3 regions of the Gilliamella sp. W8126 genome follow, and region 2 is predicted to be linked to each of the others. Evidence: riboswitches for the same ligand, from Rfam matches in the RefSeq annotation. Region 2 holds a riboswitch; each other region holds the start of a gene.
What was found. Region 2 has a riboswitch for thiamine pyrophosphate ahead of thiB (thiamine ABC transporter substrate binding subunit). Riboswitches for the same ligand answer to the same signal wherever they lie in the genome.
Positions count from the first base shown of each region.

Region 1: it holds a riboswitch for thiamine pyrophosphate, as region 2 does, so the genes downstream of both, tenA (thiaminase II) here and thiB (thiamine ABC transporter substrate binding subunit) in region 2, are expected to answer to the same signal.
Region 3: it holds a riboswitch for thiamine pyrophosphate, as region 2 does, so the genes downstream of both, thiM (hydroxyethylthiazole kinase) here and thiB (thiamine ABC transporter substrate binding subunit) in region 2, are expected to answer to the same signal.

Region 1 covers NZ_JACFPE010000001.1:450,432-453,723, reverse strand. Annotated here, with positions in the region: gene asnA (aspartate--ammonia ligase) at 365-1,357, shown strand; gene tenA (thiaminase II) at 1,427-2,089, opposite strand; TPP riboswitch at 2,141-2,230, opposite strand; gene H3S74_RS02075 (DUF1161 domain-containing protein) at 2,362-2,742, opposite strand; gene H3S74_RS02070 (hypothetical protein) at 2,880-3,110, opposite strand.
Region 2 covers NZ_JACFPE010000002.1:681,188-684,479, reverse strand. Annotated here, with positions in the region: gene thiP (thiamine/thiamine pyrophosphate ABC transporter permease) at 1-504, opposite strand, end outside; gene thiB (thiamine ABC transporter substrate binding subunit) at 518-1,516, opposite strand; TPP riboswitch at 1,557-1,665, opposite strand; gene argS (arginine--tRNA ligase) at 1,827-3,292, shown strand, end outside.
Region 3 covers NZ_JACFPE010000001.1:7,958-11,249, reverse strand. Annotated here, with positions in the region: gene trpS (tryptophan--tRNA ligase) at 1-16, shown strand, start outside; gene trkA (Trk system potassium transporter TrkA) at 141-1,502, shown strand; TPP riboswitch at 1,553-1,654, shown strand; gene thiM (hydroxyethylthiazole kinase) at 1,715-2,488, shown strand; gene thiE (thiamine phosphate synthase) at 2,504-3,145, shown strand; gene thiD (bifunctional hydroxymethylpyrimidine kinase/phosphomethylpyrimidine kinase) at 3,157-3,292, shown strand, end outside.

The DNA.
Region 1 (3,292 bases), on a different contig from region 2:
GTGATTTGTTCCTGACAAAACACAGCCTTGTCAAACTTCCCTGTTTGCCATGCTAACCTCACTCAGTTGTCAGCTCGTTGCTAAGGTCGCTAAATAAAACACACCAAACTGATTGGCAAACAATAAACTTTTATGTTTAGTGTGAGCTGATTTAATAACTAAGTGGTCCTGACACTAATTATTAGCAATAGATAAAAGATAATTAGTTTGTAAAAACATCATAAATAGTTATTAGTAAAAATATATTTTAGAAGTAATTGAGATAGTTTTTGATCTTTAGTTTAAGCCAGTTAACTAAACTTGCATATTTCTGCTTTCTAGTTTAATTTAACAACACAAATTTTTTTATATTTCGAGACTAAACATGACAATATCATTTAAAGAGCAGCAACAACGAATCAATTTTGTTAAACAATTTTTTGCCGAGCAATTAGCAAATAATCTATCATTAATTGAAGTTCAAGCACCAATATTGAGTCAAATTGGTGACGGCGTTCAAGATAATTTGTCAGGTACCGAAAAAGCCGTTCAAGTTAATATTAAAAGTATTCCAAATGCACAATTCGAAGTTGTTCATTCACTAGCTAAATGGAAACGTAAAACGTTAAGTCAGCACAATTTTCCTGTTGGTGAAGGCATTTATACCAATATGAAGGCTCTGCGCCCGGATGAAGATAAACTTTCGCCTATTCACTCTGTTTATGTTGATCAATGGGATTGGGAAAAAGTGATTCGTCCCGAAGATCGCAATTTAGCTTATTTAAAACAAACGGTTGAAAAAATTTATAGTGCAATTAAAGCGACTGAAAAAGCAGTCTCTGAAAAATATCATCTATCACGTTTTTTACCCGAAACAATTACCTTTATGGATAGTGAACAACTGTTAAAACGTTATCCAAATTTATCACCGAAAGAGCGTGAAAATGCAATTACCAAAGAGTTAGGCGCCGTATTTTTAATTGGTATTGGTGGTGAATTATCAAATAATGAAAAACATGATGTCCGTGCTCCTGATTATGATGATTGGAGTAGTGATAATGAAATGGGTTCAAAAGGCTTAAATGGTGACATTTTAGTTTGGAATCCTGTGCTAAATAGTGGTTTTGAAATCTCATCAATGGGAGTCCGTGTCGATCCAGAAACCTTAAAACGACAATTAAAACTGACTAATAATGAAGATCGCCTTCAATATGCGTGGCATAAAGCATTAGCTAATGGTGATTTTTTACAAACAATTGGTGGTGGAATTGGCCAATCACGATTAACCATGTTACTTTTACAGCAACAACATATTGGCCAAGTACAAGCAAGCGTTTGGGACGATGCCACCAAACGAGATTATTCAAAACTACTTTAGTTTAAACATTGTTTAAATATAGTTCAAATTCAGCATACTTTACCCAGAGTGGTAAAGTATGCTTATTATTTAAATACTTTTATCTAATCCCATTTGCCAGAAACCAGTTTCAAGTTTAGTTGCTTGCCTGAATAATTTTGTTAAATGTTCAATGCGACTAGCATCTAAATTTACTAAGCGCTGATCAATCCACGCAATTTCATTTTGCATTGTTTGTTGGAATTCCTTACTAGCATACATGTTAACCCAACTGTTATATCTATTGTTGTTAGCATCATACCAATGTTGTTTGGTTAGCCAATCAGCAATCATACTGTAACCAATTAAACAAGGCGCTAATACAATATGCAAATCTAATATATCCCCATGTAATCCGACATCCAATACATAACCCGTATATTCACTATTTGCTTTGGCTTCAGTTAATAGGTTAAGTTCGTTCTCAGTTATTTGCCACTTTTTACAATATTCAATATGTAAGTCTAGTTCAACTTCAACAATTGCTTTCAAGCTATTTAAAGATTGTTTGATTTCAATCAGATCATGACTTTTATACACTGCTAATCCCCATGCTCGGGAAAAATTGATAAGGAAAAGATAATCTTGTTTTAAGTAGTGTTGAAAGCAGGCAATATCTAATGTACCTTTACCTAATTGTTGAATAAACTCATGTTGAATATAGTTATCCCAATCACTTTGGCATGATTGAATAAGTGAATAAAATGATGACATGATGACTCCTTTTTATAAAAATTAGTAATTAAGGAGTACAACAGACTTGCAGAAAAGCGTGTTTTATACTCCCTTCGTCGGTACTAACCGAATCAGGTTCAACGGGTATAATCTCAGCCTAAGGCACCCCGGATAAATATAGATGAATAATAGCTCAGAAAATAAATAACAATTTTTGTAAAAATAATAGTTTATTAACCGTTACTATTTATTCAAATATTCTTCATTAATTAACCGATAGATCTTCTATAACTGTAGCTAATAATCAGTAATTATTCTGTCTTCGAGTCAATTTGCTGATTATCTTCTGAAGATGGCGCTACTATTTCTTGTTGAGAAGATTTCTCTAATTCAGCTTTTTCGGCTTGCTGATTAGAAATTGAAGACTCTTGTTGTTTTGCTTCAGTTGTTACCGAATTATCTTGTGAACGAATATATACAATCTTTTGTTGACCTCGGTCACACGATCCGACAATTTTACCTGCAACGCCTTGCTCAGCTTGTTCTGATGGAACTAAATTTAATTGAAAACTGTTTTCATCAACACCATTGTTTTTGATTTTCTCAGCGATACTGGCACTAATTTCTTCACAATTAGAAGCAGCGGCAACCATTGGAAGACCTAACAATAAAACCACGACTAACTTTTTCATACCCTTTCCTATAAATTATAAATAATAAGTCTTGTTGCATTGTAAAACGATTGATAAAACTTTCCATATCGTTATAAGCAATATGATAAATAAATTTTATCAGTTTATTAATGAAGTTAGCGCAAGATTCTAACCGATTAATCTTGCTTATGCTGGCTTTCAAGTACTTTCAATTTATCTAAAACCCAACAGCGAATATCGGCTAATTCAGTTTCAGACAATCGATTAACAAAATCTCTTTTTTCATGAAGTTGTTTACGATCTTCATCAGTCAAAACAACCCCTTTTAAATTTAATAATACTTCTTTACGGTACATAGAATAGATAAAATCTTTTATCAAATCGTCAGAAAGATTAATGTTAGTCATTTTGATTTCCTTATTTTATATCTTTAACGCTCATACGATTAAGTCGACATCTAAATTAATAACATCACCACTTAATATAAAAGAGTATTAAAAAATAAACTCTGTTTAATAAACAGCCGGATCTCCAATATAATCGAATCGCAAATAGATGACAATGATTGAATCAAATAACACAAACTAAA
Region 2 (3,292 bases):
CGCAGCTAAATGTTTTTGTTCAATAGGTACGCTTTGTAAGGTTTGATAAAATAGACAGCAGGCATAAGGGAAATTCAGAAATACATGCGCCAATAAAATGCCTTGTAAACCATAAATTGAAAATGAGAATGGTATGTGTAATATTTGGCAGATACTTGATAATAAACCTTGTCGCCCGTAAACCGATAGTAAACCAGTCACAACAACTAGTGTTGGTAAGATAAAGGTAATAGGCATCATTTTCAATAACAACTTTTTACCTTTAAAATCCACTAAAGATAATGCTTTAGCCATTAATATAGCAGCGATTAGTGATAATAACGTCGACAATACAGCTTGGTAAAAAGTTATCCAGATAATATGCAATATGTAACTATCAAAATAGATGCTTAAATTTCCTGACTGCAAGGCAAATTTCCAGATAGCGAAAAGTGCTGAACTTAATATGATTAAAATTAAACTAGCAGCACTGATACCTGGTAATAACGATCTGAATTTTAACATTAATAATACTTAACTATTTACTTATTGCTGACTGCCACTCACGAATCCAGCCTTTTTGATGTTTTTCAATCTCTTCCGGTGTAAATTCTAGCGATTTATCAATGATATTAATTTGCTTATAAGCATCGGGTAGATCGGTTTTAATAATTGGATACATCACATTTTTTTCAGCAAATTGCCGTTGTATCTCAGGTGTTAGTAAGTAACGTAAAAATTGTCGAGCTAAATCGACTTCTTGGCTATATTTAATGATGCCAGCCACTTCGACTTGGCGATAGTGACCTTCATCAAAAATCGCGGCTGCGTAGCTATGATTATTTTCATTAATAATATGTGCTATCGGCGATGTGCTATAACTTAATACCAAATCAGCCTCATCTTTTAAGAACATACCATAAGCTTCACTCCAACCCTTGGTTACTGTGACCGTATGTTTAGCCACTTGTTGCCATGCATTTGCCACCTCGTCACCATAGACCTTTTTCATCCAAAACAAAAAACCTAATCCTGGAGTACTGGTTCTAGGATCTTGATAAATGATTTTCCAATTAGCTTTGTTTTCGATCAATTCATGTAATGAATGAGGAGGATTTTTAATTTTATCTTGATTATAGATAAAAGCGAAATAGCCAAAATCATAAGGAATAAAACTATCATCCCACCAATCGGTATTGAGATTATCGGGTTTACTAATTTGATGCGGAATTAAGATATCCGCTTGCTTGGCTTGTGCTAATAGGTTGTTATCTAATCCTAAAATAACATCAGCATTTGTTTTGTCGCCTTCGAGGCGAATCCGATTTAAAACAGATACGCCATCTCCCAATGTGACAACATCAAGTTGGCAATGACATTGCGCTTCGAAGCCTTTTTTAATTGTTTCACCCGGCCCCCACTGTGACATAAATGAATTGTAACTATAAACGGTTAGAGTTGGTTGTTGTGCATTAGCTAGATGACTAAATAGTGAAAATGAAAATATAACAGATAGTAAAAAGTTTTTACGAAACATTTTGCCTCCAAAGTAATGTGTAAAAGACAAAAGGTTTGAGCAGATATAATAACTCAAATCCCTCCGCTGGCATTATCCAGTTCAGGTTCGACGAGTTATGTCAGTTTTTCTGACACTCTCAGCCCTTCAGGGCACCCCGTTGAGAACGATGAGTAGTTTAGTGGTAGCAAATAGAATTGTAAACAGGCGATGTGTTGATAAATACAAATTTAGACAAATTAAAACAAGGTAAGATTACAGGCAATCAGTGACAATTGTTGTGTTTGTCGGTATTATATGCCTCATTTTATGATTATTGATTAGGTACAATGTGAACATTCAACAACTATTAACGCAACGAGTTTCGCAAGCAATGATTATGGCTGGTGCAGATAAAAACTGTGATGCTTTAATCAAGCAATCAGCCAAAGTTCAATTTGGTGACTATCAAGCAAATGGTATCATGGCTACCGCTAAAAAATTGGGTATGCCACCACGCGCATTGGCAGAAAAAGTATTACAACATCTGGATATTGAAGATATTGCCGATAAAGTAGAAATTGCTGGACCGGGTTTTATTAATATCTTTTTAAAAAATAGTTGGATTGCCGAGCAGAACGAAGTAGCATTAAGTAGCGATAAATTGAATATCACCTTACCGGCTAAACCACAAACTATTGTGGTTGATTACTCAGCACCAAACGTAGCAAAAGAGATGCATGTTGGTCATTTACGCTCAACGATTATTGGTGATGCGAGTGTTAGAGTCTTAAATTTTCTTGGCCACAATGTGATTCGAGCTAATCACGTTGGTGATTGGGGAACCCAATTTGGTATGTTAATCGCTTACCTTGAAAAAATGCAAAACGAACAGGCCAACGATATGGATCTATCGGATCTAGAATCTTTTTATCGTGCAGCAAAAAAACATTATGACGAAGATGAAGTCTTTGCTGAAAAAGCCCGTAATTATGTCGTTAAGCTTCAAGGTGGTGATGAGTATTGCCGTGAAATGTGGCGAAAACTGGTTGATATTACCATGACGCAAAATATTGCCACATATAAACGACTCAATGTCACACTTTCACTAGAAGATACCATGGGTGAAAGTATCTATAACAGTATGCTTCCGGGCATTGTTGCCGATCTTAAACAGAAAAAATTAGCCGTTGAAAGTGAAGGCGCTATCGTTGTGTTTTTAGATGAGTATAAAAATAAAGAAGGCGAACCAATGGGTGTTATCATCCAAAAACGAGATGGTGGTTATCTTTATGCAACAACCGATATTGCTTGTGCCAAATACCGTTATGAAACGCTACACGCGGATCGTATTTTATATTATACCGATTCACGCCAACACCAACATTTAGAACAAGTTTGGGCGATTGTACATAAAGCAAAATATGTCCCAGAATCTTTAAAACTTGAACATCATATGTTTGGTATGATGTTAGGTAAAGATGGTAAACCATTTAAAACGCGTTCAGGTGATACCGTTAAACTAAATGATTTACTCGATGAAGCAACTGAGCGAGCAGCAACATTAATTAAAAGCAAAAATCCTGATCTTTCTGATACCGAGCTGGCTCAAGTGGTTGATGCAGTTGCCATTGGTGCGGTTAAATATGCTGATCTATCCAAAAATAGAACGACTGATTATGTATTTGATTGGGATAATATGCTGTCATTTGAAGGCAATACAGCGCCTTATTTACAGTATGCCTATACCCGTGTACTTTCAGTATTTAAAAAATCAAATATCAATGAAGACAATCTAGATGGTCATATCGATTTAGG
Region 3 (3,292 bases), on a different contig from region 2:
AATTGGTTTTGTATAGTTAACCGTAAAACTAGATTGCAATTAACGCTAAACAATATCAATTGGCTTTAATGACTAAAAGCATTATCGTTTTTATTAATGATAAATGCCGTTGAAGCCTTTTTGATTATCATAGGTTAGTTATGAAAATTATCATTCTTGGTGCAGGTCAAACAGGTAGTGCTCTTGCCGAATATCTGGTTACTGAAAAACAGAACGATGTGACAGTTGTAGATGAAGATCATGACAAATTGCAATCATTGCAAGAACGTTTTGATTTGCAAGTTATTTGTGGAAAATCATCTTATCCACAAGTATTAGAAAGTGCTGGTGCAGAATCTGCCGACATGTTAGTCGCTGTTACCAATTCTGATGAAGTCAATATGATGGCTTGTCAAATTGGGCATGTAATGTTCAATATCCCTCAAAAAGTGGCACGAATTCGGGCGCCTGAATATAATGATGAAAGATACTCGTTTTTTAATAAAGATTGTATTAACATCGATCATATTATTGCCCCAGAAAATCTAATCACCAATCATATCAGCCAACTAGTGCAATATCCTGGCGCACTACAATTTGCCTCATTTTATGATAATCGAGTCTGCTTAGTTGCCGTCACAGCTTACTACGGTGGTGCATTGGTGGGTAGTGAATTATCAGAGCTAAAAGAACATTTACCTCATGTCGAAGCTCGGGTGGTGGCTATTTATCGTAAAAATCGTTTTATTCGTCCGATCGGTTCAACCTTGATTGAAGCTGGGGATATGGTTTACTTTATTACCCCACCGCTTAACATCAAAGCGGTAACCAGTGAATTACAACGGTTAGAAAAGCCTTATAAACGAATAATCATTAGTGGTGGTGGCGGCATTGCTGTTGCTTTAGCTAAGCGATTAGAAAACGATTATCAAGTTAAATTGATTGAACGTAATGCCGAAAAAGCAGAATTAATTGCCGAGCAGTTAGTTAATACTACCGTATTACATGGTGAATCATCGGATCAAGAGCTATTATCGCAAGAACAAGTCGAACTTACCGACCTTTTTGTTGCAGTGACGAGTGATGATGAATCAAATATTATGTCATCAATGCTTGCCAAAAGGATGGGAGCAAAAAAAGTCATCGTACTTATTCAACGACAAGCTTATTTAGAGTTAATTAACGATAGCGTGATTGATATTGCCATTTCACCACAACATGCCACTATTTCAGAATTACTCAGTCATGTAAGACAAAATGGCGTGGTAAAAGTTGTCTCACTACGGCAAGGTGAATCAGAAATTGTCGAAGTGATTGTTCGTGGTGATACTGAAAATTCTAAACTAGTAGGTAAAAATATTAACAGTCTAAAATTACCTTCAGGGGCAACTATTGGTGCTGTGGTGCGTGGTGAAGATGTGATTATTGTTAATACCGATTTAATGATCGAAGATGGTGATCACTTAATCATCTTCTTACCAGATAGACGATCTATTAGCGATATCGAAAGATTATTACAATAGCTTGTATAAAATATAAACTCAGTACATAATTAAACTGTTTTTATTAATTGTTTTTTGACTCGGGGTGTTTTTTGTTACTACAAAAAACTGAGATTTTACCCGTTGAACCTGATCTGGCTAATACCAGCGTAGGGAAGTCTTCGTCTTAATTATTCGTTTTGACACATTCTTCCCTTAATATCAATAATAAATAAGGAAAGAATATGTCTACCATTCAGTTATTCCAAAACAATGATGCCATTCCCTTTATTGAGCAAGTTAAACAACAACGACCGTTAGTCCATTGCATTACCAATGATGTTGTACAGAATTTTACCGCCAATGTCTTATTAGCCATTGGTGCTTCACCAGCAATGGTCGTTGCGAAACAAGAAGTTGAGGACTTTGTAACTATTGCCAGTAGCTTATTAATTAATATTGGTACCATTGATGAGCACAGCGCAAATAGTATGTTGTTAGCTGCAGCAAAAGCTGAACAGACGCAGACACCGTGGGTACTGGATCCTGTAGCGGTTGGTGCGGCACTTAAATACCGTACTGAAGTTGCCAAACAACTGTTAACCTTTAGACCAAGTGTTATTCGAGGAAATGCCTCTGAAATTCTCGCATTGAGTGGTCAACAATCATCATCGAAAGGGCCTGATGGACTTGATTCTACCGATTCTGCATTAAATGCAGCAATACTATTAGCACAAAAATATCAAACCATTGTCGCAATAACAGGTGAGATAGATTATATCACAGATGGTGAACAAATTTATAGTATTGTCGGTGGCGATATCGCTTTAACTAAAGTAACCGGCACAGGCTGTTCGTTATCTGCGATGGTAGCAGCATTTATTGCAACCACTAGTAATCGTTTAACCGCTACTGCAACAGCCTGTTTTATGATGAAAAAAGCAGGACAGCTTGCTAATAAACAGCAAGGGTTAGGTAGTTTCGCCATTGCTGTTATTGATCATCTTTCACGATTCAATCAAAACTAAAAATAAGGATGTTTGATGAAAAAGCAACTTGATTTAACTCTCTATTTAGTCCTCGATCCGTTATTATGTGACGGTATAGATGGCATGGTCACTACTACCAAAATTGCCGTTGAGAATGGTGTTACCGCCGTGCAACTACGTTCAGAACAAGAATACTCTGGTAAAAATTGGTATGACGCCGCACAAGCGCTCAAAGAAGTGTTAAGTCGTACCCAAGTTCCACTATTTATCAATGACCATGTTGATATTGCTTTAGCCATTGATGCCGATGGCGTTCATATAGGACAAAGCGATCTCCCGGTTGAAGTTACTCGACGTTTAATTGGCACAGACAAATGGTTAGGACTTTCAGTTTCAAATCGATCACAACTAGAGAATGTTCCTTGGCATTTAGTTGATTATCTTGGCATAGGGCCTATCTATCCAACTGCAACCAAAAAGGATGCCGCAGCTGCGACTGGCATTGCTCAATTGAAAGAACTGGTTAAAGCGAAACAATGCCCTGCCGTAGCGATCGGTGGTATCGGCGTGAATAATTTAACCGAAGTAATCCAAACTGGCATTGAAGGTATTGCCGTTGTGTCGGCAATATGTGGACAAGCTAATCTTGCCAAAGCTACATCAGACCTAATCAGTAAAATAAAACAAGCAAAATAGGAAACCAAATCATGACAACAGTTGCATTAACAATAGCGGGCAGTGACCCTAGTGGTGGCGCAGGTATTCAAGCTGACTTAAAAGCATTTTCAGCACTTGGTGCTTATGGTATGTCAGTGATCACCGCATTAACCGCACAAAGTACGC